Regions from separate parts of the Bacillus sp. PK6-013 genome, predicted to be linked through region 3. Evidence: predicted binding sites of a transcription regulator. Region 3 holds the regulator's gene; each other region holds the start of a gene.
What was found. Region 3 encodes Rex, which represses fermentation and respiration genes when NADH is low (regulators of the CRP and FNR family bind a similar motif). Its sites were predicted from a motif close to TTGTGAAATATTTCACAA; they were not measured.
Positions count from the first base shown of each region.

Region 1: pflB (formate C-acetyltransferase) is a predicted target of Rex. The motif match lies at 3,664-3,681, and genes of this name have one in related genera.
Region 2: M1E03_RS11370 (nitric-oxide reductase large subunit) is a predicted target of Rex. The motif match lies at 6,967-6,984, and genes of this name have one in related genera.

Region 1 is NZ_CP096417.1:2,220,136-2,230,808, forward strand. It holds gene M1E03_RS11120 (ABC-2 transporter permease) at 1-332, shown strand, start outside; gene dacB (D-alanyl-D-alanine carboxypeptidase/D-alanyl-D-alanine endopeptidase) at 396-1,868, shown strand; gene M1E03_RS11130 (glycosyltransferase family 4 protein) at 2,005-3,504, shown strand; gene pflB (formate C-acetyltransferase) at 3,781-6,006, shown strand; gene pflA (pyruvate formate-lyase-activating protein) at 6,067-6,825, shown strand; gene M1E03_RS11145 (DHH family phosphoesterase) at 6,981-8,183, shown strand; gene M1E03_RS11150 (glycoside hydrolase family 10 protein) at 8,275-9,468, shown strand; gene M1E03_RS11155 (RhaT/GlcU family sugar-proton symporter) at 9,609-10,466, shown strand; gene M1E03_RS11160 (endonuclease/exonuclease/phosphatase family protein) at 10,489-10,673, opposite strand, start outside.
Region 2 is NZ_CP096417.1:2,275,901-2,286,573, reverse strand. It holds gene M1E03_RS11415 (DUF438 domain-containing protein) at 1-741, opposite strand, end outside; gene M1E03_RS11410 (DUF1858 domain-containing protein) at 738-962, opposite strand; gene M1E03_RS11405 (TIGR04053 family radical SAM/SPASM domain-containing protein) at 1,072-2,175, opposite strand; gene M1E03_RS11400 (cyclic nucleotide-binding domain-containing protein) at 2,288-2,755, opposite strand; gene M1E03_RS11395 (YwiC-like family protein) at 2,905-3,627, shown strand; gene M1E03_RS11390 (Crp/Fnr family transcriptional regulator) at 3,673-4,386, opposite strand; gene M1E03_RS11385 (nitrate/nitrite transporter) at 4,533-5,717, opposite strand; gene M1E03_RS11380 (DUF2164 domain-containing protein) at 5,938-6,177, shown strand; gene M1E03_RS11375 (Crp/Fnr family transcriptional regulator) at 6,221-6,889, shown strand; gene M1E03_RS11370 (nitric-oxide reductase large subunit) at 7,045-9,399, shown strand; gene ric (iron-sulfur cluster repair di-iron protein) at 9,444-10,157, opposite strand; gene M1E03_RS11360 (DUF1360 domain-containing protein) at 10,323-10,673, shown strand, end outside.
Region 3 is NZ_CP096417.1:3,633,098-3,643,770, forward strand. It holds gene M1E03_RS18330 (hypothetical protein) at 1-117, shown strand, start outside; gene M1E03_RS18335 (YfmQ family protein) at 143-592, opposite strand; gene M1E03_RS18340 (VanW family protein) at 709-1,626, opposite strand; gene groL (chaperonin GroEL) at 2,471-4,105, opposite strand; gene groES (co-chaperone GroES) at 4,150-4,434, opposite strand; gene M1E03_RS18355 (CPBP family intramembrane glutamic endopeptidase) at 4,660-5,394, shown strand; gene M1E03_RS18360 (YdiK family protein) at 5,394-5,585, shown strand; gene tatC (twin-arginine translocase subunit TatC) at 5,630-6,406, opposite strand; gene M1E03_RS18370 (twin-arginine translocase TatA/TatE family subunit) at 6,413-6,586, opposite strand; gene M1E03_RS18375 (redox-sensing transcriptional repressor Rex) at 6,625-7,269, opposite strand; gene moaC (cyclic pyranopterin monophosphate synthase MoaC) at 7,273-7,779, opposite strand; gene M1E03_RS18385 (ABC-F family ATP-binding cassette domain-containing protein) at 7,926-9,851, shown strand; gene tsaD (tRNA (adenosine(37)-N6)-threonylcarbamoyltransferase complex transferase subunit TsaD) at 10,091-10,673, opposite strand, start outside.

The sequences.
Region 1 (10,673 bases), 1.4 Mb from region 3:
CTGTGTACCTTTTGTTCATCCTGATCATGGTCACGCTTGAAGCCCCGATTTACACGCTGCTTTTAGCCGCTTACGCTTCGAACAAAGTGGAAGGGCTCGCTTTAATGAAAGGGTTCAGCCTGCTCACTTTCATGCCGGCCGCGGTTTATTTTATTCCTTTGCCGTGGCAGCTTTTCGGCGTTTTCACGCCGACCTACTGGACAGCGAAAACGTACTTGGCAGGAACTTCTCATGAAGGGCTTGTTTTCGTTTTCGGGTTCATCGGAGTTGTGCTGCATGTAATGATACTGCTGCTTTTATGCCGGAGGTTTTTGGTGAAAACCGACCAATAGGAGTATATCCCGCCGCGTTTTGCAATAAAGTATTAAAACCATCAGCGGGAGGCGGGATATTCTATGAAGAAAAATATGAAGCTTTGTCTGTGTATGATGATGATCTTTGTATTGACGTTGGCCGGCAGCATAGACGGCTTGGCCGCCGGGGAAAAAGGCGCCGGGCTCAAAGAGCAAATCGATCAGCTGTTAAAGACCGAGCCTGATTTAAAAGGAGCGCTCGCAGGCATCAGCGTCAGGTCCGCGGAAAGCGGGAAAATGATATACGGCCATATGAGCGATACACGGATGAGACCGGCGTCCAATCTGAAGCTTTTAACGGCAGCAGCTGCCTTTTCCGTCCTGGGTGAGGACTATACCTTTCCCACAGAGGTGATGACAGACGGCGCACGATCTGTGAGCACACTCAAAGGCAGCCTTTATCTAAAAGGAAAAGGCGATCCGACGCTTTTGAAAGCCGATTTTCAGCAAATGGCCAAGGCACTCCGAAAACAAGGGATCACTGTCATCCGGGGAGACTTGGTCGGCGATGATTCCTGGTATGATGAGGTCCGCTACTCTCCAGACCTTTCCTGGAGCGATGAAGACGCATACTACGGAGCGCAGATCTCGGCTTTAACAGCTTCGCCAAACGAAGACTATGATGCCGGAACGGTCATCATCGACGTGAATCCTGACGGCAAAACCGGGAAAAAACCCGTTGTATCGCTTACTCCGCAAACTAATCATGTCAAAATCGAAAACGGTGCCAAGACCGTTGCTGCAGACGGAAAAAAAGATATCACGATTAAAAGGGAACACGGCGGAAATACCATCCAAATCAAAGGGACGATTCCACAAGGCGCTTCAAGGGTCAGACAATGGGTTGCGGTTTGGGAGTCGTCAGAATATGCACTCGATTTATTTAAACAGGCTTTACAGCAACAAGGCATTCGAATCCTGGGAAAGACTAAAACCGGCAAAGCGCCAAAAAAAGCGCGCCGCATCACCGCACATCAATCCATGCCGCTTTCAGAGCTGATGATCCCCTTTATGAAGCTCAGCAACAACGGCCATGGCGAAACACTGATCAAGGAAATGGGAAAAGCCGCGAGCCGTGAAGGAAGCTGGGATCAAGGTCTTGAAGTGTTGAATAAAGAACTGCAGGGATTTGGAATGGACACAGAAAAGATCGTTCTCAGAGACGGCTCAGGCATCTCGCATATCAATTTGATTTCTGCCGACCAGATCACAAAGCTATTGTATTCCGTTCAAGAAGAGAAATGGTTTCCGTCGTTTGCCCGTTCACTCCCGGTTGCGGGGGAAAGCGACAGAATGGTCGGCGGCACATTAAGAAACCGGCTGAAAGACCCGGCTCTAAAAGGCAAAGTCAGAGCGAAAACAGGCTCTCTTTCAACCGTCAGTACCTTGTCGGGCTATATCGATACTGCAAGCGGCAAGACATTGATTTTCTCCATTCTTCTCAATCAGCTCGTGGATGATGAAAAAGGAAAGGATATTGAAGATAAAATCGTTCAAATATTAGCTTCTTCATGACAGCTCCCATTGCTTAAGGCAATGGGTTTTCTTTATTGAAAAGGCTTTCCATTCACTTCGTACTTTTTTCAGCTGAGGCCATATAATGCTAAGAGATTTCATTTCAATAAGTTTAACAGCAGGCAGGGGGAAATATATGAACATTTTGCTGGCTTATTATCGATACTCTCCACATACAAACGGCCCGTCTACCTATATTGATATCCTTAGTAAAAGCTTGGAAGGAGAAGGGCATTCTGTCGATTTAATGTCGCACGATACCCGATGGCTCAACATTCAGGTCGCCGATCAGCAGCCGGCCGATAAACACCGGTTAAAATATGAGCTGATTCACCGTCTTCAAACAGCTTATACCGAAAAATATCCCCTGTGGATATATTGGCGTGAAATGGAGCGCTACAGTTTGGAACAAGCTGTTAAACAGTTTGATCTTAAGAAGTATGATTTGATCCACTGCCACGATTTTATGACGGCAAGAGCACTGGCCCGTTCCAAACCTCAGCACACGCCTTTAATCGTGTCCCTCCATAACTTTAAATATCATGAAGCAAAGATTACCGGGGAATTTGACGAGAAAAGCGGGCAGGAACAGCAATACATGAAAATCGAAGAATGTTTGGGCGCAATGTCCGGAGACGTTGTGGCCGTTCCGTGCGAATGGCTGAAACACGAGCTGATTCAAATTGGTGTGACGCCTTCGAACATCCGAGTCATCCCGTATGGAATTGTAAAAACACCCTTTATCGAAAAGAAAAATAATCTCCCTAAAAGCCTCCCGCATCAAGGAAAAAAGATCATTCTCTGTCCGGCGCGGCTCGTTCCGGTGAAAGGACACCGCTATTTGATCGAAGCGCTTTATAAACTGCGGTGCGAAAGGGATGATTTTCACTGCCTTCTCGCAGGCGAGGGTCCGGAGCTCGAAACTCTGCAAAGCCTGTCCGAAAAGCTCGGTATCGCGTCGGCGGTCTCTTTTCTCGGAAAGCGAAAAGATATACCTGACTTAATGAATATTAGTGATGTCATTGTTTTGCCGTCGCTTCACGATACATTTCCGCTCGTCATCCTGGAAGGGCAGTTCTCCGCAAAACCTGTGCTGGCGACAAACGTAGGCGGGGTAAAAGAAATCATTGATGACGGTGCGAACGGATTGCTTGTTCCCCCGGCAGACAGCGAAGCGCTTACTGAAAAGCTGCGCCTGCTGCTCGACGATGACAAAACCCGGCAAAAATTGGGGCGCCAAGCGTTTCAAAAAGCTATGAAACATTGGGATATCAGCTTTCACATGAGGTCGATCGAAAACCTGTATCAAACATTCGAGACACAAAAAAGAGCAGTGCGGTCCTGCAAAAATCATCGAAAAGAGCAGGGGCTGGACCTGGAAATCCTCGAACAAATCGGTGAAAAGAAAACGTCAGAAGCGGAGTACACGATTGCCGGGGAAATCCCGGAACATCTCAAAAGCCAACTTAAAAAAGAGGACCATTACATTCATGTTTATGATTTGTCAGGCGTTTTACTGCAGACAAAAGCGGTCGATTCGAAAGGGTGCTATGAATTTCACCAGCTCCCCCGAGGCAGCTATGTCTTGAAAAGCACTATCGAAGCATTCGGCAATCAGTTCGTATCCCTCGACTGATGATAAATACTTCTGCGCAAGCCGGCTGTTTAGCCGGTTTTTTTATATAACAGTTTTCATTTTATTTGACTTTATTATAATACAGATTCAAATAAGAAAATTGCTTCAAACAACATCCTATATTAGGAAAAACGCGATGTTCAAAGAACTTTCTTAAATTTGTTAACTATTTCACAAAATATGTGATTTTTATCACATTCAAAACTGTTATATTAAACATAAGATATAAATGCAACAACTGTTATATCATTTCAACTTGAAAAGAGGGGGATTTAAATGGAACAATGGAAAGGTTTCACCACAAACGTTTGGCAAAAAGAAGTCAATGTCCGCGATTTTATTCTCTCGAACTTTGAGCCATATCAAGGTGACGAATCGTTTCTCGAACCTCCGACGGAAGCTACATCGGCATTATGGGATCACGTAATGGACTTGACAAAAAAAGAGCGTGAAAACGGAGGCGTCCTCGATATGGATACAGAGATCGTCTCAACGATTACCTCGCACGGTCCCGGCTATTTGGACAAAGACTTGGAAAAAGTCGTCGGCGTTCAAACCGATGAGCCGTTTAAACGGTCGCTTCAGCCTTTCGGCGGCATTCGCATGGCGAAACAAGCATGTGAATCCTATGGTTTTGAATTGAATGAAGAAGTGGAAAGAATTTTTACCGATTACCGCAAAACCCATAACCAAGGCGTGTTTGACGCGTATACGGACGAAATGAAACTCGCCCGAAAGGTCGGAATCATTACCGGACTGCCTGATGCTTACGGGCGCGGGCGCATCATCGGCGATTACCGGAGAGTGGCGCTTTACGGCGTGGACTTCCTGATCGATGAAAAGAAAAAAGATGCGGCCGGCACCTCTCGCGTGATGTCTGAAGAAAACATCCGCCTGCGTGAAGAATTGTCAGAACAAATCCGGGCATTGAATGAACTTAAAGCACTTGCAGCAAGTTATGGCTTTGACATTTCCGAGCCTGCGGCGAATGCAAGAGAAGCATTTCAATGGCTGTATTTTGCCTATTTGGCTGCCATTAAAGAGCAAAATGGAGCAGCAATGAGCCTTGGCCGCGTGTCCACGTTCCTTGATATATACATCGAAAGAGATTTGAAAACGGGCGCATTAACAGAACAGGAGGCCCAAGAGCTTGTCGACCATTTTGTCATGAAGCTGCGCTTGGTCAAATTTGCACGCACACCTGACTACAATGAGCTGTTCAGCGGCGATCCGACGTGGGTGACAGAATCAATCGGCGGAATAGCGCACGACGGACGCGCACTCGTCACGAAAAACTCGTTCCGTTTCCTGCATACGCTTGACAATTTAGGTCCGGCGCCGGAACCAAATTTAACCGTCCTTTGGTCTGTCAGGCTGCCGCAAAAGTTTAAAAACTACTGTGCCAAAATGTCGATTAAAACGAGCTCGATTCAATACGAAAATGACGATATCATGCGTCCTGAATACGGGGATGACTACGGCATCGCCTGCTGTGTATCGGCAATGGCAATCGGCAAACAAATGCAGTTCTTCGGAGCACGCGCCAACTTGGCGAAAGCGCTTTTATATGCGATTAATGGCGGAAAAGACGAAAAGCATAAAATGCAAGTCGGTCCGGAAATGCCTCCGGTTGCTTCCGATGTGCTGGACTATGACGAGGTCATGCATAAATTCGATCAGACGATGGAATGGCTTGCAGGCTTGTACATCAATACGCTCAATGTCATTCACTACATGCATGATAAATATTGCTATGAAAGAATTGAAATGGCGCTACACGACACGGACATTTTGCGGACGATGGCCACCGGGATCGCCGGCTTGAGCGTTGTGGCCGATTCGTTAAGCGCTATCAAATATGCCAAAGTCAATGTTGTCCGCGATGAAAACGGCATTGCCGTCGATTTTGAAACAGAAGGCGACTTTCCTAAGTACGGAAATAATGATGACCGCGTCGACGCGATCGCCGTTGACATTGTCAAGCGCTTTATGAAAAAACTGCGCAAGCACCAGACATATCGCCAGTCTGTTCATACCATGTCAATTTTAACGATCACGTCAAACGTCGTTTACGGCAAGAAAACCGGAAATACGCCGGATGGACGCCGGGCGGGAGAACCGTTTGCTCCAGGCGCGAATCCGATGCACGGCCGCGATACTAAAGGAACGCTTGCATCGCTGTCTTCAGTGGCAAAGCTGCCTTACAGCTATGCGCTCGACGGCATATCCAACACCTTTTCGATCGTCCCGAAAGCGCTTGGCAAAGACGAAGAGAGCCGCGCCGTCAATTTATCAAGCATCCTTGACGGTTACGCCGCAAAAACAGGGCATCACTTAAATGTAAACGTATTTAACAGAGAAACATTGCTCGACGCCATGGAACATCCGGAGGAATATCCGCAGTTAACGATTCGCGTCTCAGGCTATGCGGTCAACTTTATTAAGCTGACGAAAGAACAGCAGTTAGACGTTATCAGCCGTACCTTCCATGAATCGATGTAACGAGCATAAAGCGGAGCGCGGCCGAGGCGCTCCGCCCCATAAAAAGAGGTGATCTTCATCATGGATGGAAATATTCATTCAATCGAAACATTCGGCACCGTTGACGGTCCGGGCATCAGATATGTCGTCTTCACACAAGGCTGCCTGATGCGCTGTCAATTTTGCCATAATGCTGATACATGGGAAATCGGAACCGGAAAACAAATGACGGTTTCCGAAATCGTTCAGGATGTCCAGCAATATCTCCCGTTTATTCAATCATCAGGCGGAGGCATCACCGTTAGCGGAGGCGAACCGCTTTTACAACTGCCATTTTTAATCGAGCTGTTCAAAGCCTGTAAAAGCCATGGCATACACACGGCGCTCGATTCGTCCGGCGGATGCTATTCGGCGGCGCCGGCATTTCAAGAGCAGATCAAAGAGCTGATCCAGTATACAGACCTTGTTTTGCTTGATCTCAAGCATATCAACAGGAAAAAACATATCAACCTGACAGGAATGCCGAATGACCACATATTGGATTTTGCCCGGTTTCTCGCTGATCATCAAGTCCCCGTCTGGATCCGCCATGTACTGGTTCCGGGGATCTCTGATATCGATGACGATTTAGCAGCCCTCGGCACGTTTATCGGCACACTGGCGAACGTTCAGAAGGTGGAGGTTCTTCCTTATCACAAACTCGGCGTCTACAAGTGGGAAGCGCTTGGCCTGGATTATCCATTAAAAGGGGTTGAACCGCCAAGTGCCGCCAGGGCCGAAAACGCATACAGACTACTCACCGCCCACTTGCAAGGCGGAGCCATGCTGCAAGAAACATAAACCCTTTTAACCGGACAGACTTTTTCCAACAAAAAGCTGTCCTTTTTGTCTTACCGCACAACCGTATAAAAAATCCCTTTTTTTACAATAGTAAGATGAGAAAGATGCGCCTGCTGCGGCAGGCCGACAATAAAACAGCAAGGTGGGCGGGAAGCATGTATCATTTGTATTCTCACAACGACTTGGATGGAGTCGGCTGCGGAATTCTCGCAAAGGTGGCTTTTGGCGAACGGGTCGAGGTTCGCTACAATTCGGTCACCGGACTTGATATGCAAGTCGGACGTTTTTTGGAACGGACAAAAGGAAAAGAAAAACAGCATGAAGGCCTGTTTATTACCGACTTGTCCGTTCATCAAGAAAATGAAGAAAGGCTGGACCATTATGCTGAAGCGGGCGGAAAGGTCAAACTCATCGACCACCACAAAACTGCGCTTCATTTGAATGAACGCTCTTGGGGCATGGTAAAAGTTCAATATGAGGACGGCAGGCTCGCTTCAGCGACATCTCTTTTTTATGAATACTTAATAGACAACGGCTATATTCAAGAGACAAAAGCGATGGATCAGTTCGTCGAACTCGTACGCCTCTATGATACATGGGAATGGGAACAGACGGACGCGCTCGAAGCAAAGCGCCTGAATGACCTGTTTTTTATGGTCTCCATTGACGAATTTGAGGAAAAAATGGTCCGGCGCCTTAAAGAAAGCGACGCGTTTTCATTTGATGAATTCGAAGTAAAAATCTTGGATATGGAAGAAGAAAAAATTGAACGGTATATCCGCAGGAAACGGCGGGAAATCGTTCAGACCTTCATCAATGCACACTGCGTCGGCATCGTGCATGCGGAATCCTATCATTCCGAAGTAGGGAACGAACTCGGAAAAACGTATCCGCACCTTGACTATATCGCCATCTTAAATATGGGCGGCAAAAAAGTGAGCCTTCGCACCATCCATGATGAAACAGATGTATCAGAAATCGCCGGCACGTTCGGCGGAGGCGGCCATGCCAAGGCAGCGGGGTGTCCGCTGACAGATGAAGCATTCAAGCTGTATGTGACTGAACCGTTTCCGCTGGAGCCCTTGAGAGCGGATGCCTTTAAAAACGTCTATAATGTAAAAGAGTCGGATAACGGCAGCCTTTATATCAACAGGAACGAAGACCAGTTTTTTCTCTTTCCTGGAGAACACGGCTGGAACATTCAATTAAACGGCGTGACTCAGCATGAGACATTTACTTCATTCGAAGAGGCAGAACGGTTTATTAAAAGAAATTATGCTGCATGGCTCGCAAGGGATGAAGCATTTGTCCAATATTTGATGCAGCAGGTGAAACAGGCGATCCAAACGACAGGCTAAAGACTTCGACAGTCTTGGCCTGTTTTTTTATATACAAAAAAGAACAGCCGGCATATAATAACAGAAAGTTCTGATTTTTCCAAAAGGGGAGATGTTCATGAAAGAAAAGAACACAAGCTGCGAAACAAAAGAATTTCGGGCCGTGTGGATCGCCACCGTCACAAACATTGACTGGCCTTCGAAAAAAGGGCTGACAATCGAAGAGCAAAAAACAGAATATGTGAAGCTTTTGGATGCTGTGACAGCCATGGGGATGAACGCAGTTGTCGTTCAAATTAAGCCGGCGGCGGATGCGTTTTACCCTTCCGCATACGGGCCGTGGTCGGAATACTTAACAGGCGTTCAAGGAAAAGACCCCGGCTACGATCCGCTGTCATTTTTGCTCGAAGAAACCCACCGGAGAAAGCTTGAATTTCATGCATGGTTCAACCCTTATCGGATCACGATGAATCATACGGATTTGAACAGGCTCTCACAGGATCACCCGGCTAGAATGCACCCCGATTGGGTCGTTGCCTACGGCAGACAGCTGTATTACAATCCCGGCATTCCTGAGGCACAGGAATTCATTGTCCAAGGCATAGCAGAGGTCGTCAAGAATTACCAAGTCGACGCCGTTCATATGGATGACTATTTTTATCCGTATAAAATTGCGGGCGTCGAATTTCCCGACTTGAGCACGTATGAACAATATGGAAAGGACCGTTTTTCAAATATTGAAGATTGGCGGAGGGACAACGTCAACCAGCTTGTCAAACAGATCAACGCCGCCGTCAAAAAAGAAAAAGCATCGGTCAAATTTGGAATCAGCCCCTTTGGTGTATGGCGCAATATAGCAGATGATCCGACGGGATCGAATACAGCCGCCGGAATGACAAACTATGACGACCTTTATGCTGACACGAGGGAATGGATCAGGCAGGGATACATCGATTACATCGCCCCGCAAATCTACTGGAGCATCGGCTTTGCCCCGGCTTCCTACGACATTTTAGTAGACTGGTGGAAAAATGAAGTCAGCCAACGCCCCGTTCATTTATACATCGGACAAGCAGCCTATAAAATCAATCAAAACTCAGATCCCGCCTGGTCAGACCCTGAAGAATATCCGCGACAGATCGCCTTAAACCGCGACTCAATGGTGATGGGAAGCATCCATTTCAGCCTGAAAGATTTAAACCGGAACCCGCTCGGCATAAAAGACAGGCTGATCCAGGACTTGTACAAAAAACCGGCAGCTATTCCCGGTATGCCTTGGCTTGACAGCGTAAACAGCAAACAGTGAAAACTGATATTTTAGTGATACGGCCGCCGGTAACAGTACCAATCCATTTTGACAATGTTCAAAATGGATTTTTTGTGTTAAAAATCGCATGAATAGAGCACCTTAATAGATAAAAACAAGGAAAGAAAGGTTTAAATCAAATGGACATTTTCTTAGCGATTTTACCAGCGATTTTCTGGGGAAGCATTGTGCTCTTTAATGTAAAGCTTGGGGGCGGACCGTACAGCCAGGTGCTCGGTACGACATTCGGCGCTTTAATTTTTTCAATCGGAATCTACTTTGTCGTCCAGCCTGAATTATCTCCCCGTATATTTGCCGTCGGCGTCGTCTCCGGACTATTTTGGGCGCTCGGCCAGACCAACCAGCTGAAAAGCATCAAGTTGATCGGCGTGTCTAAAACGATGCCGATCTCAACGGGACTTCAGCTTGTATCCACTTCTTTGTTCGGCGTGCTTGTTTTTCGCGAGTGGGCGACAACAATCTCGATTGTTCTCGGGATTCTGGCGCTGATTTTCATCATCGTGGGAATCGTGCTGACATCACTGGAAGACCGCAGCCAAAAATCTGAGGAAAAAACCGGCGACATGAAAAAGGGAATCGTGATTTTGCTCATTTCCACATTCGGCTATCTTGTGTATGTCGTCGTCGTACGGCTTTTCGATGTCAGCGGCTGGGCGGCTCTTTTTCCTCAGGCTATCGGCATGGTAGCCGGCGGCTTGATCTTGACATTCAGGCATAAGCCGTTTAATTTTTACGTCATCAAAAATATCATTCCAGGTTTAATTTGGGCAGCCGGAAACATGTTTTTATTCATTTCCCAGCCGCGGGTCGGCGTAGCGACCAGTTTTTCGCTATCGCAGATGGGAATCGTCATCTCAACGCTCGGCGGCATTATTTTGCTCGGCGAAAAGAAAACGAAGCGGCAGCTGATCGGTATCGCCATCGGCATTATATTAATCGTCGCAGCCGGCGTTTTGCTGGGCATTGCAAAAGCTTAAGGACGGCTTCTCAAGCCGTCCTTTAATATGTGACAATGCCCTTAAGCGGCAGGTGGTCGGAAGCGTTCGGATCAACGGCGACAACTTCAGCCACTGACACATGAAAAGACCGGCTGAGGAAGATGTAGTCCAAGCGTCGTCTCGGGCGGTGCGAAGGGTGGGTGAACCCCTGTCCGTATTGTCTTTCATCCCACAGGTCGGCCAGTT
Region 2 (10,673 bases), 1.4 Mb from region 3:
TTCAGCCGCGATTTTCAGCCATTCGTCTTCTGTCAGCGTTCTGAGCGCCATCGGCAAGAGGATATTTTCTTCTTTATAAATCATTTCCGTGCCTTCTTGAATGATAAACGTTAGCTCGCGGATGACTTCATCTTTTTTGTCCGGCGTATACTCTTCCAACAAACGCTTCACTTCTTTGATGCTCTTGCGGATAAAATCATCGACAGCCCACATCACTTGGCTGGGCCCAGTAATTCCATACTTTTCTAAATAGGGGAAGAGAAGATTTTCTTTTCTGCTGTAATGTTTGTCGACATCGGCGAGCAAGTTTAAGTCTGTGAGTAGCTTGAGAATGTTGTCGCGGTGATCTTCTTTTTCAAAACGTTCCAAATGAAACTGCATTTTAAAGTTCAAAAGGAGGTCGATTTCTTTATTTTCTTTCATAAAAGTATGAACGGGATGGCCTGGCTGCTTATCGGCGTCAGCGCGGTGAATGTCTTCAATCGATCCTTTAAACACAGCGGCGTGAACGGAACAAAGCTCTTGAATTTCTTCGGGGGTAATGCCTTCTTCCTTCATTAACGCCTGTTCCAGCTGAGCGATTTCTTCAGCATTGACTGAACCGAACGCCTTTTCAAACCGTTTTTTGACGTCGGCAAGCGGTTTTCCTTTATGAAGGTCGATGATGATTTCTTTCAGAAGCTGCTTTTTTTCCTCTGGCAGACCTTGCTGCGTTTCCCGGTTGTTAATCATTTCGCTCATTGTTTTTCTCCTTTCCAAACGGGGTCAAATCCGTGCGCTTTCAATATGTCTAAGACATGCGGCCATTCGATTTGCATCATTCGTGCGCCTTTCGGAATCGTCACGATACGCCCGGCTGTTTCCAGCATGCCGGGCTTCGTTATGTTTTTAAACCCGGCTTCCTTCATCACGGCTTTTAGTTCAGGATGCAATGTGCAAAGTTCGTATACGGAATCGTTCAAATCAATTTTTTTATTATGCAGAGGGATCACATCCTTTGATAGTGATGATCATTCTCATCTATACCGTAATACAAGTATGCTGAAAAAAATGTGACGTACATCACATTTTTCAGCGCAAAGCCTTCGGAATATAAATACAGCTCGGGTCGCTTTCCAGATAATCGCCTGTCAGAGCATAGGCACGTGAGCGCGAACCGCCGCACACATGGCGGAATTCACAGACGCCGCATTTTCCTTTAAATCCGTCCGGATTTCGCAAATCCTTAAAGATCGGTGATTCGCGATAAATCTCAGCCAGCGGCTGTTCGCGGATGTTTCCGGCTTTAAACGGCAGGAGTCCGCTTGGATATACATCGCCGATATGGGAGATAAACATAAAGCCGTTGCCATCGTTCACACCTTTCGGAGCCCGGCCCAATCCGCCGATCGCATCCATTTTCCCTTTCTGCAATGCGTGTTCATAACGGATTTTCATGTTGGGGTCTTTCGCTTCCCGCATTTTTTGTTGAATAACGACCCGTCGGTAGTGCTGGGCTGCTGTCGTTTTGATGTCAAAAGGCGCTTCTTTTGCCAAACGGCTGAGCCAAAGAAAGACTTTTTCATGGTCCACCGGCGAAATCATATCTTCCCGCTTCGCGCGGCCTGTCGGGACGAGAAAAAATACACTCCATAATACACAGTTCAATTCTTCGATCAGCTTTGCCATTTCATCCAGGTAATCGATGTTATAAGCGGATATAACGGTATTAATCTGCAGAGGCAGATGGCATTCATGAATGTAGCGTATGGCCTTCATGGTCAGGTCAAAGGAACCGTCCGTTCCTCGAAAATGATCATGAATCTCTCGGGTTGGGCCGTCCAAGCTGAACGCCCATCGGGATAAGCCGATTTCTTTTGCTGATTGAATCGCTTCTCTTGTAACATTCGGCGTAGCACTCGGGGTCATGGAGACGCGAACCCCTTTTTGGACGGCATACTCAATAATGGCGAATACGTCGTCTCTCATTAAAGGGTCACCCCCTGTCAGCACGAGGAGGGGATTGTCCATCGCATGAATTTGATCAATTAAATCTTTTCCCTCTTTCAGGGTGAGCTCCCGCGGATCGCGTTTATTTTGAGCCGATGCCCGGCAATGAAGGCACTTGAGCTCGCACGCTCTTGTCAGCTCCCAAATGACGATAAACGGAGACTTGTCGAAATCGCAATGTATCATCTTTCATCTGTCCTTTCGTTTGCATTCATGTGTATCGTAGCGGAAATGAAAAAGAAAAAAAGTTAAGTAGATCACATTTAGAAAAGGAAGGGAAAGAAGGGGGAGGCCCTTCTCACGCGTCGTCTTCTGCGGAGGAGTTGAGGTAACGCAAAAAAAGCTGGTAGGAAAAATACAAATTCTGCTGAAGCAGCATGAGAAAGTTCGTCTGTAATTGGCGGTTATAAGTCATCATTTTTTTGAAAGTATGAAATGGAATTTCAAGTACGGCGGTTTCTGCGGCAGTGTTGACTGAAATAAACGGAGATACGAAAGGTTCGCCTTTTTGATCAATAGGGAAAACATCGCCTTTTTCCCACTCGGCGATCGTTCGGGATTCTTCTGGAAGTCTTCTGTCAGAAAAATGAACTTCCCCTTTTAAAACAAAATAGACGGATTGCGAATGAAGGAACGATCGCGAATGCTGAGATGGCTGGATATCGATCACCTTCCCGTTTTTCAGCAGCCTTTTGATGATCGGAAGGGGTACCCCGAGAAACATAGGAAGATTTTTCAGAAACAATAAGTAGTCAAACCGGTCCATGGTATATCCTCCTTCTATATATTAGCATTTAGTATAAAGCGCCGGGCTGGAGGGCGCAGTGATTTATTTCACACGCCTGTATGCAAAATGTCACTGTGTAAAAAAGACGAAACTTTTATAATGTAATAGAAAAGAAGGGAGGATTCGTGATGAAAGTGTTCATACCGAAGCAGCACGGCGCCTGGGCGATGCTTGTCATCCCGTTTGTTCTCGGCATGTTCGCCGGGGGCGCGGATGTAAAGCATATTCCGCTGTTCTGCGGATGGCTGTTTCTATATCTAGCGGCATTTCCGGCTACGATGATGGTGAAGAAGAAAAATATCGTTTACTATCAAAAATGGGTTCTCATCTACGGCATTCCGGCCATCGTTTTCCTGCTTATTTCGGTCTGGCTGGAGCCGCGGCTCGTTTTTCTAGGGCTGCCGCTGTTTCCGCTCTTTCTCATCAATCTTTATTATGCGAAAAGAAACAACGACAGGGCGCTTTTAAATGATATTGCTGCAATCCTTGTTTTCAGCGCGGGCGGGCTTGCAAGCTTCTGGATGGGAGCGGGGAAGCTTGATGGTGAAGCATTGTTTGTTTTTATCCAGTCCGCTTTGTTTTTCACAGGGAGCGCCTTTTATGTCAAGTCGATGATCCGCGAAAAGAAAAACAATCGGTTTAAACTTTATTCATGGGGATACCACGTATTCCTGCCGTTCATCTCGCTGGCCGCGGGGGCAGGATGGGCCGTGCTTGGTGTAGTGCCGAGCAGTTTCAGAGCGTGGTTTTTACATGGAAAGAAACTGTCGATTAAGACAATCGGAATCTCAGAGCTGGTGAATGCCTGTTTCTTTATGGCCGTGTTGATCGTTTTTCTGCTGCAAACGTAAAAAACAAGGACACTGTGCTTCATGTCCTTGTTTGTTTTCGTTTTTTCAGTCGATATTGCAGATGTCGAGCGGGCAGTTTTCACAGTCGATTTCGCGTTTTAAATAGTTGAGCTGATGAATGACGATTTTTCCCGATTCCTCAATTGAAATGACACCGTTCTTCCGGAGGTCGCTCAGCATGCGGTTGATGCTCTCCCTTGCGGCGGCGCAGAATTTCGCCAAGTCCTGGTTCGTCAGCACAATATTGATGAGAATCCCGTCGCTTCTTGTGATGCCGTAGCTGTTTGCGAGACGGATCAAGGTGGAGTAGAGCGCGCCTTTTTTACCATTCAGCAAAAGGTCGCGGATTTTCGATTGAATCTTTCGCAAATGCGTGCTCATCCATTTCATAAACTCAAACGTCATTGCACCGTTTTGAATGAGTTCTTTTTCAAGCTTATCTTTATTGATGACCAACACTTCGCCATCAGAGAGGATCTTTGCGCTCAGCATATATTTCGCATCTTCTGTAAAAAGCGTAAGCTCCCCGACAATATCATTTTTTTTGCACATTCTGAGTGTCAGTTCTTTGCCATCGGACGTCAATTTGCCGATTTGGACAAGTCCCGACTGAATAAGATACAGTTCCTCCGCATCCATCCCTTCTTGAAAAAGGAATGTGTCCTGCCTGATTTTTCGTCGTGTACTGATTGATTCCAGCAAGTGATGCAGATCGTCTGAGAGCAAATCTGTGTCTGATTTTCTAACAGAAATATTCATTGAGCGTCACCCCTTTAGCAGTTCTTATTTTAACGTTAAATAAGGCTGAGTGACCTTTTAAATATAAACAATATTGTGAACTTATGAATAAAGTCCCAAAAAAGAGCCTGAGCACATCAGCTCAAGGCTCCTTTTGCAGGAAAGGTTTATAAATGGTTCGTCTTCGTTTTGGTCGATGTTTTGCTCACTTCCTGAAAATACATCCAGACCACGATCACAAAGCTGGCAAGGGCTGCTTCTGACAGCGCCATGAATCCGATCGCATAATGGCCGGTTGCCTGAAAAACGCTTGACAGGATGAGTGGCGGGAAGAATCCTCCCAAGCCGCCCATCGCTGATACAATCCCATTGACGATGCCGGCCTGATTTGAAAAATAAAGCGGCACAAGCTTAAAGATGATCCCGTTTCCAAGACCGGCGCACACGGCAACGGTTAATACCCCAAATCCGTAAAGTCCGAGGCTGGGTGAAAAGGCCAATAAAATCCCTGACAAGGTACAGCCGGCAAATACATACATCAACAGCTTCAGCGGGTTGAATTTGTCCGCGAGCCAGCCGCCGACAGGCCTCAGAAAAGTTGCGACAGCGATAAATCCGGCGGTTCTAAGCCCTGAATCAACGGGATCAAGCCCGAAGTGATTAACAAGAAAGTTCGGAAGATAAATCGTAAACGCGACGAAAGATCCGAATGTAATGAAGTAAAACAAGCTTAAAAACCATAATGTCTGATTTCGGTAGACTGCCTTCATTTGCTCTGTTACAGAAACCGTCACTTTTGTTTCTTTTCGATCTCCAAGGATAAAGTTCAATAAAGCGAATACGGCGACTAACACGATGTACATCCGCACCGTATTTTCCCACCCGGCTGTCTTTGCTACGACAGGAGCGGCAAACGTGGTAATCGCTGTACCGACGTTCCCGGCGCCGTAGATCCCATTGACAAACCCGTGTTTTTCTTTAGGGTAGTATTTCGGCAATGATGTGACCCCGATGGAAAAGACCGCTCCGCCGATGCCGAGGAAGAATCCGCCAAGGATCAAGTCGAACAGCGAATCGGCTGTGCTAATCCAAAAAATCGGGAACAGAAGCAGCACAAAGCTGATCATGAATGTGATTCTCGCACCAAATCTGTTTGTGTAGTATCCCAGCGGAATCCTCAGAAGCGAGCCGAGTATGACCGGAATGGCCGTGACAAGGGATATCTCGCTGTCTGTCAGGGCGATGTCCTGCTTAATGTGGGGCATTAAAGAGGAAATCAACACCCAAACCATAAATCCTGCGACTAAACTAAATGACTGCAGCGGTAATTGTATTTTTTGACGATTTACCATTGCGTTTTTGCTCCTTTCAAAGGGAAAAATGAATAAATCAATCAGCATGTTTATCTTACAAAAAGTCTTTTAAAAACATTGTGAATTACGTCACACGGTCATTCGTTTGATTCGTGTTTAATATCGGTAAGTGAGGGATAGTAAACGGATGTAAAAAATAAATGGTTCATTTGCGGACTTTTTCGTTTATCATGAAAATAAAAAAAGGAGTGCCGCTTTTATGTTTATAAAGCTTACGCAAGAAGAAAAACAAGCGATCATCGAGGAAATCAAACGCTTTTATGTTGAAGAAAGGGGAGAAGAGGTTGGAGACATCGCGGCGATTCAAATGTTTGAATTCGTAAAGGAAAAGCTGGGCCCTTACTTTTATAATCAGGCGCTGAAGGACAGCCGCAGAGTCGTGGAAGAGAAGGCAGCGGCGATTGAAGAAGAGCTCTTTGCGCTGGAGCGCCGTCTGTGACAACGCGCTCTCCTTTAGCAAAACCGAAGGGATTGAAAGACCAATGGAGTTTCTGAAGCAATTTATGATTTTCAGCGGGCTGAATGATGAAGAGTTCAAACAAATCGAGCAAATCGCGGTCAAGCGCACCTATCAGCCGAGAATGTTTGTTTTTATGGAAGGGGAAGAGAGGGAAGCGGTATTCTTCATTAAATCCGGTCTTGTTAAAGCCTTTAAAATCGATGAAGACGGCAATGAGCAAGTGATTTCGATTCTGCAAAGCGGGGACATGTTTCCCCATGTCGGCTTTTTTGACCGCTCCCCATACCCGGCAACAGCCGAAGCCGTTCAGGAAACCGAGTTGATCGTAATCCGCATCGCTGATTTTAATGAACTTTTGATGAAATATCCGGAAATGACAATAAAAGTGATGCAAATCATGGGGAAAAAGATTCTCGATTTGCAAGAGCGGATCCAGGGTTTTATTTCAAAAGATGTCCAGCACCGCTTGACGCATGTATTAATGAAGCTCGCTGCAGAACACGGCATTCCTCAAGAAAAAGGTGTCTACATCAGCCTGCCCATTACCAATCAGGATTTTGCGAACATGGTCGGAACGTCAAGGGAAACGATTAACCGCACGTTAAATGAAATGAAAAAGAAAAATCTGCTGACAGCTGACAGGAGCGGAATTTTCATACATGATACAGACTGGCTGAACGGCTGCAATTGAAGGATAAGATGAAGGCTTTCCATTGAACAACAGATGGAAAGCCTGTTTTTATTTTGTTCACAAATCCGCCATTATTTAAGTGATCTGGTTCACAACCGGTGTGCTGCATATCCAGTATCTTAGGACATGCAAAATCAAAAAAGGAGTGAACCGCAATGGAAGTTCAAAGAAAGACGGTGCCCGTTAAAAAAGCATCGAAAAACGGTTTTTTGAAATCTGTTCTCGTCTTTACTTTAATCGTTAGTTTTTCGGTGCTGCTTTTGGGAGGCTATTGGATCTTCAAAGGACTTGCACCAAGACCAGTTGAAGTGTCCGGGCCAAACGGAGAGGTGCTCATGACCAAATCGTCCATTTCAGGCGGTCAGGCCGTATTTCAAAAATACGCGCTGATGGATTATGGCACGATTTTGGGGCACGGATCTTACATGGGGCCTGATTACACGGCCGAAGCCCTGAAAATCTATACGGAAGGGATGCAGGATTTTAAGGCGGAGGCACGATACGGCAAGCGCTTTAAACAACTTTCAGATGAAAAGCAGTCCACCATCCGGAATCAAGTCATCCGCGAAATGAGAAAAAACCGTTATAATCGCGCGTCAGATACATTGAAGCTGACAGATGCGCAGGTTTATGGATTGCAGCAAGTGCGTGATCATTACCGCAATGTCTTTACAAAAGGAGACGGTTGGGGGCTTGAGCCCGGTTTAATTAAAGAAAGCCACATGCCTAAACGCGACAGAGCGTGGGTTGACAGCGAAGACCAAATCACGCAGATCTCCGATTTTATCTTCTGGACGGCATGGCTTTCCAGTACATTAAGGCCTGGCGACGACATTACGTACACGAACAACTGGCCGTATGATGAAGATGCCGGAAACACGATGTCATTTGCCGCCGTTTGGTGGAGCGGCGCAAGCGTCACCATCCTTATTTTATTTGTCGGCATTATTTTATTCGTGTTTTACCGTTACAAGCTTGGAATGAAAGAGGCTTATCAGGAAGGGGCGTTTCCGGTATTTGATCTGGATAAACAGCCGCTTACGGCATCACAGGTTAAAACCGGAAAATATTTCGCCGTTGTGTCGCTGCTGTTTTTTGTTCAGGCTATGTTCGGAGCTTTGCTTGCCCACTATTATATTGAGCCGGACAGCTTTTTTGGGATCGATTGGATCAGGGATATGTTGCCATTCAGCATATCTAAGGGATTTCACCTCCAGCTGGCGATCTTCTGGATTGCGACTTCATGGCTCGGTATGGGCATTTATGCAGCGCCGCTTGTCGGAGGCCGCGAGCCGAAAAGGCAGGGGCTGCTTGTCGATATTCTGTTTTGGGCGCTGATCGTCCTTGTCGGCGGAAGCATGGCTGGCGAATGGCTCGGAGCGAAAGGCCTTTTAGGAAACAACTGGTTCTTATTCGGCCACCAAGGAATGGAATATATTGAACTCGGCCGCTTCTGGCAGGTCATTCTCGCACTCGGCATGCTGATATGGCTGTTTATCGTTTTCAGAGGCATTAAGAGCGGCCTCAAGCGGGAATCTGATAAAGGCGGTTTGATTCATCTGCTGTTTTATTCTTCGATCGCCATTCCGCTGTTTTACGGTGCAGCCTTTTTCTTTAATCCCGGCACAAATATTACAATGTCGGATTTTTGGCGGTGGTGGATTATCCATCTTTGGGTGGAAGGGATTTTTGAAGTCTTTGCCGTCGTGGTCATCGGCTTTTTGCTCGTGCAAATGAACCTGGTTACGAAAAAATCGACCGTCAGAACGCTTTATTTTCAACTGACGATCCTGCTGGGGAGCGGTGTCATCGGGATCGGACATCATTACTATTACAACGGTTCTTCCGAAGTTTGGATCGGCCTCGGTTCCGTCTTCTCATGCCTGGAAGTGATTCCTCTTACCCTGCTTGTATTGGAAGCTTATGAACAATACAAGATGATGAAAGACGGAGGCCATCATTTCCCGTATAAAGCAACGTTCTGGTTCTTGATTTCAACGGCGATCTGGAATCTGGTCGGTGCAGGGGTATTGGGCTTTTTGATCAATCTGCCTGCTGTCAGCTATTTTGAGCACGGCCAGTTCCTGACACCTGCCCACGGGCACGGGGCGATGATGGGCGTGTACGGCATGTTTGCCATTGCTGTCTGGCTGTATACGCTACGCAATATCGCCAAAAAAGAAGCGTGGAATGATAAATGGCTGAAAATAGCCTGCTGGTCGCTGAACATCGGCTTGTTCGGAATGGTGTTTATCAATTTGTTGCCGGTCGGTTTTCTTCAATTGAAAAAAGCGTTTGAAGACGGGTACTGGAGCTCAAGGGCGCCTGAGTTTTTACAGCAGGATACGGTGCAAACGCTGCTGACTTGGAGGGCTGTGCCGGATACGATCTTTTTAGCCGGAATCGTGATTTTGGTCATATTCAGCATCAGAGCATTATTCCATCTCCGCAAACCGACGCATCAGGAAGGAGAAGCGCTTCCAGTTAAAGACATTGCTTCAGATGAATAGATAAACAAAAAGACAGAGGAAGTGAAATCCTCTGTCTTTTTATTTTATTGATTGGCTTCCGCTTCAAGCCGCGGGAACAAAATATTGTTTTCCAGGTGAATGTGCTGAAAAAGATCTGTTTCCAATTCATCAAGCTTTAAGTAAGTCAGTGTATATGTTGTGCATGCCCCTTCAGGAAGGGTATAGTCATTGGTCACTTTTCTCAGTTCCTTCAAGATGCTGCCTGCGGCTTCATGCTCTTGTTCAAGGACGTCGATCGCCTGAACCGCTTCTGCCAGGCTGTCCATTGATCGCGTCTCTTCATAGGCCGTCACTTTCGGGAAAATGAGTTCCTCTTCCTGAAAGAGATGGTGTTCCAGTTCAGTTTTCAGCTGATGGAACAATTGATGGACCTGGGCGAGTTCCGGATGATGGATGCCGTGAACCCGGTAGACTTTTGTGACAAAGCCTGATAGTTCAGGAAGCACCTCATACAGGTAAGCATGGTGCGTATGAATCACATGGTCGATCAGCTGTGAATACGGGGCTTCACTCCAGTTCGTCTCTTTTGCGTTCAATGCCTTTGTCTCTTGATATAATGTATTGATTTTTGCTAAGATCTCTTCTTCATTTAAATCCTGTTCTTTTATCGCTTCACCGATCGGGCGGTTGCCCCCGCAGCAAAAGTCGATGCGATATTCTTTCAGCAACCGGCTGGCTCTTGGAAAACGCGTAACAATATCACCTGTTTTTGTGTTTTGATCAAATACTGCTTCCATTTGTAAAACCTCCTGAAGTGTTTTTTATGCTATGGGTTAAATGTAACGGGTTCACCGATGGAAAATCGTGATCTACATCACATTCGGGAAAAATGACAAAAAAAGCAATAAGTCAGAAGAAATCGGGAAATAGCTATAGATAACTTTTCATGTTGGAGGCCTGCAATGGAGCATTTATCCTGGCTTACATTTACGATGCTGATTCTCGCCAGTTACCGGCTAACTCATTTGATTGTTTTTGACAAGATCACGGAGTTTATCCGGAAACCGTTCATGAAGAAAAAGCAGACGGTTGATGAACAAGGGCATGTAGAAACGAAAAAAGTGCCGAAATCAAACTTCGGCTATTTGCTGAATTGCTATTGGTGCGCAGGGATATGGTGCGCTTTGATCATTGCTGTCGGGTATCTGATTGTCCCAAAAACGATATTCCCGTTAATTTTAATTTTATCGGTCGCAGGTGGACAGGCGATTCTTGAAACGTTTGTCGGTGTCGCAACAAAACTTGTCAGCTTT
Region 3 (10,673 bases):
GGTGTGCGTTCATTCGTTCTTTTGAAGAAGAATAAAAAAGGAGAATTTATCTTTACGATCGCTGCTTGTTTATTTTTGATCGGTTACAGCGCTGTCAGGCTTTATTTCATATCATAATAAAAAAGCAGGTTTTCCCTGCTTTTTAAACCAAATCCGCCGTTTTGAGCCCCCTGCATTTTTGCAGACCGTCAGAACGCAGACAATAAGCGGCCGTCTTTTTCTTATATTGTTTAACGACGTCTATATGATCATCGTATCTGTAAACCAACAGCTTCACAGCGTTTTTCCCTCTTTTTGTTTCGATAACAAACGGTGTCCCAGCGTTTTTCGGATTTACAAAAAGCGGCTCGTCTCCCGGGTAGATGTAATACCGCTCCATAAATACGGCCTCATTAAAGTTTTGAATAAATTGACTCTTGTCAGATCCCTCTAAACGCTCTCCTCCGAACGTCACTGTAACATTCGCTTCCTCAAGCTTAACATGAACTTGAAATTTGCCGGTCAGCCACTCTACGACACCGCTCGGAAGGCAAGTGACCAATATTTTAAAAAGACTGAAGATAACCAAAAAGGTTACAAAAAGCCATGTCACTCGATCATCTCCTCTTGTCTGAATTTTAAAGATGTCCTTGATTCATCCTATCATACAGGCAAAAGGATTTTATTGTACATTGTGTGAACAAGTGCAGCCCAGATGAACATTCACCTTTAGTGATCCCCGCTCTGATGCTCTTCTTTTGGGATTTCAGAAGGAGCCTTCGGAACTTTCCGCAGCTGATGATTGACCACATCAGAGGAATAAAGTGTAACAACCATCGTTCCTCCATGCCGTTTCGCCCTGATCAAGACCGGCTGGTTATATTTATTTTGAAAGCGCAAATCAGGCCCGCCCCAGCTGACCGTCGCGTCGCGCCCCGGCGGAACATAAGGGACACGCCGGCTGTGGGAATAACGCTGGACGATTTCCAGTCCTGCCCGGTCAACCGCATTAAACAATGTTGACGAAACCTGGCAAATGCCTCCGCCAACCCCTTCAGACAATTCGCCTCTCACGATCACCGGAGCCTTCATATACCCCTTGTCCGGCGTCCTCATACCGACAACTTTGTTAAATGAAAACGTCTCATTAGGAAACACAACATGATTGTCGATCGCTTTTGCCGCGAGTGAAATGTTGTGCGTCCTGCTTTTATTCCCGGAATTAAAATACGTCACATACTGACCGATCCGCTGTGTCCGGATATGGGAAAGCAGTTCGCTGTCCACTTTCGGGTAAATGTTCAATTCAGGCACTTCTATCGTGGACGGACCATCCCCATAAAAATACGCATAAAACTGCTCTCTAACCCCCTTCCTGGAAAGGCTGTAGCCAACCTTGCCGGGAACGATCCTTCCCTGATCATTGATCACGGCGTTGACGGGATCCTTGTGTACTTTCCGCTCAAGCCTGTCAACGAACTCGGCGTATTTTTTATCATCAATCAACGGTGTCCCGGGAAGCGGCATTGTAAAATCTTCACGGTTCACAACGGCCACTTTCTTCCCTTGCTGGGTGATCGTTAAGCTGTCAGAATGTCCCGCAGGCTGCGCTAATAATAAAAGTCCAGTCATCCAAATTTTCAGCATAAGTCGATGTACCTCCCGCTATTAGTATGAACAGGAGATGATATTTGATGTACTGGACGTATGATGCTTTCATGATGATCTATATTTTCGGATTGAAAAGGTACACTAATGGAAAGAAGCTAAAATAAGTAAAAGCATGCATTAAGCCTGTTTATTTTCATTGATTCCTTTTCTTTTTAGCCTGACTAACATTATGGTGGTGGCTATCAGGATTATCAAAAAAGTGATGCCTGAGTACAGGAACCCAACTAGCTCTATGCCATTAAATTTGTACGTCAAATAACTGCCGATAAAAAAGATTGTCCCCAGCAGGGAAAATGAATTCAATCGATTCACAATTTTTTTGACCATTTTTAAAACCCCCATGGTCTTGCGATTTTAATGCCATTTGCACATTTGCCCCAATATCAGATGCAGAATTAGAGGGACATTTATTAAGGCTACTCTTACCAGAGTTCATTCTTCTAGTAATATAAAGTATATGCCCTTCTCTTTGAGAAGGGCATACAATTACTTGTTCTGTTGATTTTCTTTCTTTTCTTTTAAAGTGAGATTTAAAAAGAGAAGAGCCAATAAGATGAAAGCAATGTTCACCAACCAGGACTTCCAGCTGGACGCAGGGTCAGAAATTGTACCGAGCAGATGTATAATAGATGAAAATGATAAAAGCAAAAACATTAGTTTGTTGTGCGACATAATTGTTTAACCTTTCTGTTAAAAATCCAGGTTCCAATTATACCACAATGGATTAAAGTAGTAATTATATGTCATCGCAAGTTAAAATAAAAAGAGGCTCTAAAAAGAGCCTCTTTTCCTTGATATATCAGCGTTTTGGACGCTGGGCTTACATCATTCCACCCATACCGCCCATGCCGCCCATGTCAGGCATTCCTGCGCCGCCTTTGTTTTCTTCAGGCTTGTCGGCAACAACTGCTTCAGTTGTCAGGAACATAGCCGCTACAGATGCTGCGTTTTGCAGAGCTGAGCGTGTTACTTTTGTAGGGTCAACGATACCTTTGTCGATCATGTTCACCCATTCGCCTGTTGCAGCGTTGTAGCCTACACCAATAGCTTCGCCTTTCAGGCGCTCAACGATGACAGATCCTTCAAGACCCGCATTGTGCGCGATTTGACGGATTGGTTCTTCAAGAGCGCGAAGAACGATGTTGATACCAGTCAGTTCGTCGCCTTCAGCTTCAAGGGCAGCTACTTTATTGTAAACATTGACAAGAGCTGTACCACCGCCTGATACGATTCCTTCTTCTACCGCAGCGCGAGTAGAGTTCAGGGCGTCTTCGATGCGAAGCTTGCGTTCTTTCAATTCTGTTTCAGTCGCAGCGCCGACTTTGATGACAGCTACGCCGCCTGCAAGCTTAGCTAGGCGCTCTTGTAATTTTTCTTTATCGAACTCAGAAGTTGTTTCTTCAACTTGAGCGCGGATTTGGTTGACGCGTGCCGCGATTTGCTCTGTATCTCCCGCACCTTCAACGATTGTTGTGTTTTCTTTTGTCACAACAACTTTAGAAGCGCGTCCCAATTGGTTGATTTGAGTTGATTTAAGGTCAAGACCTAAATCTTCTGTGATCACTTCGGCACCTGTCAGGATAGAGATGTCTTCGAGCATCGCTTTGCGGCGGTCTCCGAATCCAGGCGCTTTAACAGCCACTGCGTTGAATGTTCCGCGAAGCTTGTTGACAACCAATGTTGCAAGAGCTTCACCTTCAACGTCTTCAGCAATCAGAAGCAACGGTTTGCCTTGCTGAACAACTTGCTCAAGCACCGGCAGGATTTCTTGAATGTTTGTGATTTTTTTGTCTGTTACTAAGATGTACGGGTTCTCAAGAACCGCTTCCATCTTATCGGAATCTGTCACCATGTAAGGAGACGCATATCCGCGGTCGAACTGCATACCTTCAACCACTTCAAGCTCTGTTGTGAATCCTTTTGATTCTTCGATCGTGATGACACCGTCGTTGCCGACGCGCTCCATCGCTTCAGCGATCAGGCTTCCGACTTCTTCGTCAGCAGCGGAGATTGAAGCAACTTGTGCGATTGATTCTTTGCCTTCGATTGGTTTGGAGATTTCTTTCAGGCTTTCAACCGCTACAGCCACAGCCTGCTCGATACCTTTGCGCACGCCTACAGGGTTAGCGCCGGCAGTTACGTTTTTAAGACCTTCGCGAATCATCGCTTGAGCTAGAACTGTCGCTGTTGTTGTACCGTCACCGGCAACATCGTTTGTTTTGCTCGCAACTTCAGCAACAAGCTTTGCGCCCATGTTTTCGAACGCGTCTTCAAGCTCGATTTCTTTCGCGATGGTAACACCGTCGTTTGTGATTAATGGAGAACCGAATTTTTTCTCAAGAACGACGTTGCGTCCTTTAGGTCCCAAAGTTACCTTTACAGCATCCGCCAATGCATCTACACCGCGCAGCATTGAACGGCGGGCTTCTTCGCTAAACTTAATATCTTTTGCCATGTTATTCGAACCTCCTATATAATTGTCTCGTTTTTATTTATGACTTAGCCGATAACAGCTAAAATGTCGCTTTCACGCAAGATTAAGTAGTCAGTACCTTCATATTTCACTTCGGTACCTGCATATTTTGAGAAGATGATGCGGTCGCCTGTTTTAACTTCTAATGCAACGCGCTCTCCGCTCTCTAACACACGGCCTGAACCGGCTGCAACCACTTTACCCTCTTGTGGTTTTTCTTTTGCGGAGTCAGGAAGTACGATTCCGCTGGCAGTTTTTTCTTCAGACTCAACGAGCTCAATGACAACGCGATCACCTAATGGCTTTAACAATGAAACAACCTCCTCAATATTTTCATATGTAATTTTAGCACTCGCACTAGGTGAGTGCTAACACAATTCTTATAATAAAGAATCTCCCAGGCAATTTCAAGTGATAAGGTCAAATTTTTTTGCGCTTACATTTCTCCGCATGTCCTTATCATCCTATAATTTAAAAAGAGTGTGTTACAATAAACATAGTCTGAATTAGATTTTTAGAAAAGGAGTACATAAAGCTTGAGAAAACAATACTGGTTTATTATATTGGCATACGTTCTCATGCAATTGTCGGCCGCTGTCGGCTTGCCTCTTCTTTACTTTTTGGGAGTGGGCAAAGGACAGCCAAAGGCTGAAGCCCAGCTTACATTGACAGGCGTCTGGTCTGTCATCGCGTTTACCCTCTGTCTCGTTATCGTGCTGCTGATTTTGCGGACGGTGCCGAAGACGACGCTTCGCAACCGCCCGAAAGCATCGGTTGGAGCGTCAATCGGATGGGCGGTAGCCGGCGTTTTTCTCGCTTTGTTTTCGCAGTCAATTGCCGCTTCGATCGAAATGTACTTGTTCGGGGTCAACCCGGAATCGGAAAATACGCAGCGGATCATGGAAATCATCACCGCATTGCCGCTGATGGTGTTTGTCTCTTCTGTATTCGGACCGATTCTTGAAGAAATCATTTTCAGAAAGATCATTTTCGGTGCAATCTATGAGAAAACGAATTTTTTCATTGCCGCTTTGTTCAGTTCGGTGCTCTTCTCGGTCGTCCATTTGGATTTCAGCCATCTGCTCATTTATACAGCAATGGGATTCACATTCTCCTTTTTATATGTCAGAACCAACCGGATTATCGTGCCTATTTTCGCCCATGTCGCCATGAATACGCTCGTCGTCTTACTGCAGACATTCCGGGAGCCTATTGAAGAATATTTGAAACACGCCGAGAAAATGCAAATGATTATTGGAGGATTTCTATGATGAGAAGCCCTAAATTCTGGGGAGCGATTTATTTATTAACGGGTGTGCTGTTTACATATCTGGCGGCAACCTCGCCCGGAAGCATGTGGTCTTTTTACACGATCCTGCTGATGCTTTTCGCAGCCTATAATATCAGCATTTCCTTTAAAATGTTCGCCCTGGCCGGCAAGATGAAACGAAAAGATCAATAGCCTTTTTTGTGAAGGAAAAGAGCCATTCTGAAAAAGAATGGCTCTTATTTTGTATGGTCGTTCAAAAACGCTTGATTTTCCTCTTGAATCATTGTTTTTTGCGCCTGCCTGTAGGATATTCTTGAAATCACGATACTGATTTCATAAAGAATGAGCAATGGCACTGAGACCATTAAATGCGACAAAAGCTCAGGCGGTGTAATGAGGGCCGCGATGACGAACAACACAAAATATGCGTATTTTCTGATTTTCGCCAAAAACATCGGCGTCACGAGGCCGAGCCTTGTGATAAACATGATGACCACAGGCATCTGAAACAATAAGCCAAAAGGAAGCGTCAACTGAAGCAGAAACTGAAAATATTCGTGTATTCCGATGACCTGGTTGACATTCAGATCATCTGAGACTCTCGTCATAAAGTCCACGACAAACGGAAATAAAATAAAGTAAGAAAAGGCAATGCCGCCTAAAAAAAGAATAATCGATATCGGAATATAGCTGAGCGTCACTTTTCGTTCCTTTTCATACAGCCCCGGGCTGATGAAAGCCCACAGCTGGTATAAAACAAGCGGCGAAGTCAAGACGGCGCCGATGATGAAAGCGAACTGCACGTACACAAATAAAGGATCGGTCAGCTTGAACGCGTTGAGCGTCAGCAGCTTCGCTTCATCCGTCTGCTGCAGATAGATAATCAGCGGCTTTGCCAATAAAAAGCCTGCCGCAACAAATAAAACAAAAAAGAAAAAAGTGATCACAAGCCGTCTGCGTAGTTCTGTGATATGTTCTATCAGCGACATTTCTCTTTCCTTCATAAATGTCATCCTATCCTACTGATCTTCTTTCTTTTTATCGGAATCGTCGTCAGCCAAACCTTTTGTCGCATTCTTAAACTCCCTCAGCGTGTTTCCCGCTGCTCTTCCCAGCTCGGGAAGTTTTTTCGGGCCGAATATCAAAAGCGCCACCACGACAATTAAAATAAAGCTTCCAGGACCGATTGGCATAAAGCCTGCCCCCTTTCCTTTATTTTTCGTTTTCCGTTTTACTTTTCCTGCATTGAATAATGTTTCATGAAATACACCAGCGACTGAAGTTCAACCGCCAAATCTATATGATGAATGCGAATGTGTTCCGGCACATTCAAGCGGGCCGGCGTGAAATTAAGAATGCCTTTAATGCCAAGCTCCACCAGCCTGTCTGTAATCGACTGTGCGGCTTGAGCCGGTACCGTCAAAATGGCGACGGGGATATCATCCGTCATATGCTCTTCAAGTCTATTCAGATCATAGACGGGAACACCGCCGACCTCGGTTCCGATTTTTTCCTCATTGATGTCAAACGCCATGGCGATTTTTGTATTATTATTTTTGATAAAATTGTAATGGAGAAAGGCTGTCCCCAAATTCCCCACGCCAATGAGCGTTACGTTCGTCATTTCATCCTGATCAAGCGTCTTTCTGAAAAAGGACAGCAAATAATTGACATTGTAGCCGTATCCTTTTTTTCCGAGCGCGCCGAAGTACGAGAAGTCCCTGCGGATGGTCGCAGAATCGACTTTGACGGCATCGCTCAGCTCAGCGGAAGATACACGCTGTTTTCCGGATGCATGAAGGTTTTTTAAAAAACGATAATATAATGGCAACCGTTTCGCTGTCGCTTGCGGAATTTTTGAATGATCCATGTTCATAAACTAATCCTCCATGTCTACATCAGCTTTTTCCCTTTTATAGTCACCGTTTTTCCCGCCTGTCTTTTCGAGAAGAAAGGTCGGTCCTATCACCATTCCCTTATCCGCCGCTTTGCACATGTCATATACGGTCAGCGCACATACGGAGGCCGAAGTTAACGCTTCCATTTCCACACCTGTGCTCCCTTTGGTCTTCACTTTAGATTGAATATGCAGGATGCTCTTCTGTTCTTTCTCCTCCCAGCGAAAGGCGATGTCGACTCCTTTCAGAGCGATCGGATGGCACATCGGGATGATGGCGGATGTCTGTTTTGCGGCCATGATTCCGGCCACTTGCGCCACCGACAATACATCGCCTTTTCCGATTTCCCGGTTTTTGATTTTTTCATGTACTGTTCGATTCATAGACACGCTTGAAACAGCCGCAGCTGTGCGTACTGAAGCTTCCTTTTCGCTTATATCAACCATCTTGGCTCTGCCTTGTTCATTAAAATGTGTAAACTCATTCATGTTCTGAACTCTCCTTATAACGATCATACACTATTTTTTTCATTCTGTCTTTTTCTTTGGCTAAAATCTTCCAGACTTCACTTAATTGTTTGCTGACTGCGCAGTGATAGGCTACACTTAAAATAGCAGACAAGAGGTGAAAGATCATGATGATTTTACAAGTGAACCAACTTTCAAAATCGTTTGGAGCCGATACGATTTTAACGAATATAAAACTCGAAGTCAGATCTCGGGACCGGATTGCGATCGTCGGACGCAACGGCGCCGGAAAATCGACTCTTCTAAAGATTATCGCAGGAAAACTTTCATATGAAAAGGGGGACATCATCAAGCCGAAAGATTTGACGATGGGCTACCTTGACCAGCATTCCGGCCTCGATTCCAAGCTGACGCTCAAAGAGGAATTGCTGTCGGTATTTGATTTTCTAAAAAAAATGGAAAAAGAAATGCGCGCGATCGAGGAAAAGATGGCGCAGGCCGGACCGGACATGCTTGAATCATTGATGAAGACGTATGACAGGCTTCAGCAGGAGTTCAAGGACAAAGGCGGCTACCAATATGAGGCAGAGGTCAGATCCGTCATGCACGGGCTCGGCTTTGCGGGGTTTGACGACTCCGTCCGCGTCCAGGACTTAAGCGGAGGTCAAAAAACAAGGCTTGCCCTCGGAAAAATGCTTTTGACAAAACCCGACCTCCTCATTTTGGACGAACCGACAAACCACTTGGATATCGATACCCTGACATGGCTTGAACAATATTTGCAAAATTACAGCGGAGCGATTTTAATCGTTTCCCATGACAGGTACTTTCTTGACAAAGTGGTTACCCAAGTTTACGAGATCAGCCGGTCCCAAAGCAAAAAATATACCGGGAACTACAGCTCTTATCTCCAATTAAAAGCCGAACAGCTGGAAAAGGAAACAAAGCTTTATGAAAAGCAGCAGGACGAAATCGCCAAGCTGCAGGAGTTCGTCGACCGGAATCTGGCCAGAGCTTCGACGACGAAACGGGCGCAGAGCAGACGAAAGCAGCTTGAACGGATGGAGATCATGGATAAACCGCTCGGAGATGAAAAGTCGGCGTCTTTCCGCTTTGAAATTACAAGGCAAAGCGGAAACGATGTACTGCGGGTGGAAGACTTGACAGTAAGCTATCAGGAGCAGCCCCCGCTGCTCCGTTCATTGAACTTTCGCATTACCCGCGGGGAAAGCGTTGCACTGGTCGGACCGAACGGAATCGGCAAGTCAACCCTTTTAAAAGCATTGATTCAAAAGCTGCAGCCGGTATCGGGAACAATCGCGACAGGCTCCCATGTCTCAATCGGCTACTATGACCAGGAACAGGCTGAATTGACGTCGTCAAAACGCGTGCTTGACGAGCTTTGGGACGATTATCCGGAAATGAATGAAAAGGATATCCGGACCTGCCTCGGCAACTTCCTGTTTTCGGGAGAAGACGTATTAAAACCTGTACACGCGTTAAGCGGCGGCGAAAAAGCAAGGCTTGCCCTCGCCAAGCTGATGCTCCAAAAAGCGAACTTCCTTATTCTTGATGAGCCGACAAACCATCTCGACCTGGACAGCAAGGAAGTCTTGGAGAACGCTTTGATCGATTACCCGGGAACGATATTATTTGTGTCCCATGACCGCTATTTTATCAACCGGATCGCGACAAAAGTACTGGAGCTTTCCCGCGACAAAGCAGAAGAATATTTAGGCGACTACGATTATTACACAGAAAAAAAAGCGCAGCAGCTTGAACTGAAAGAACTAGAAAAACAGACGGAAGAGCATCAGAAAAACGCTTCCGAAAAACCTGGCGCAAAAAAGAGCTATGAGGAAGAAAAAGAGCTGAAAAGAAAAGAACGCCAGCGGCAGCGAAGGATTGAAGAAATCGAAACAAGAATTACGGACATTGAAGAACAGATCGAAAAAAATGAGGAGCTCCTGTGTGACCCCGCCGTCTTCCAAGACCATGAGAAGGTCCAGGAAATCCACTCTGAAAATGAACGGCTGAATGAGGAGCTTGAACAACTGTTAACAGAATGGGAAACACTCTCTACAAATGAATAAAGGATGAACCGCTCCACGCCGGAGCGGTTTTTTTGTCCACAAATAAAATCCTTTATTTAAAAGAAAGAAAGCGTTTTACCCACAATATCCACAAAAAACATAATATTTATACACATTATTAACAGGTAAAAAAGGTCTGTAAATTAAGGTTTTTAACATTATACACAAGACTGTGGATATATGTTAATAACCTGTTAATAACTATTCCCGGGCAAAAAAACCTCACAGAGCGTGAGGTTTTAATAAGACGTCAGATCTAAGCCAGGCTGACCGTTCATATCATATTTTCCTCTGATTCCTTTTTCAAAAGCAACCGTACCTGCGGCGGCAATCATCGCGGCATTGTCCGTACACAGCGAAAGCGGCGGGATCAAAAGCTCAATCTCCGGATGGCTGCTGAACGTTTTTTCAAGCGCCGCTCTCAACCCTTTGTTTGCAGCAACTCCTCCGGCAAGCAGCACCTGTTTGACGCCATAAGCTTTCGCAGCGCGTTCCGTTTTTGTGACGAGGACATCAATGACGCTTTCCTGAAAGCTGGCTGACAAATCTTCCGGAGCTATCGTTTCACCTTTTTGTGAAGCGTTGTGAAGCGTGTTGATGACTGCAGACTTCAATCCGCTGAAGCTGAAATGATAAGAGCCTTCTTCAAGCCATGCGCGCGGCAGCGGCACATTTGCCTCGCCTTTTTGCGCAAGTTTGTCAATGTGAGGTCCTCCCGGATAAGGAAGCCCCATCGTTCTCGCCACTTTGTCATAGGCTTCGCCTGCCGCATCGTCGAGCGTCTCTCCGATGACTTCAAATGAGCCGTGCTCTTTCATATAC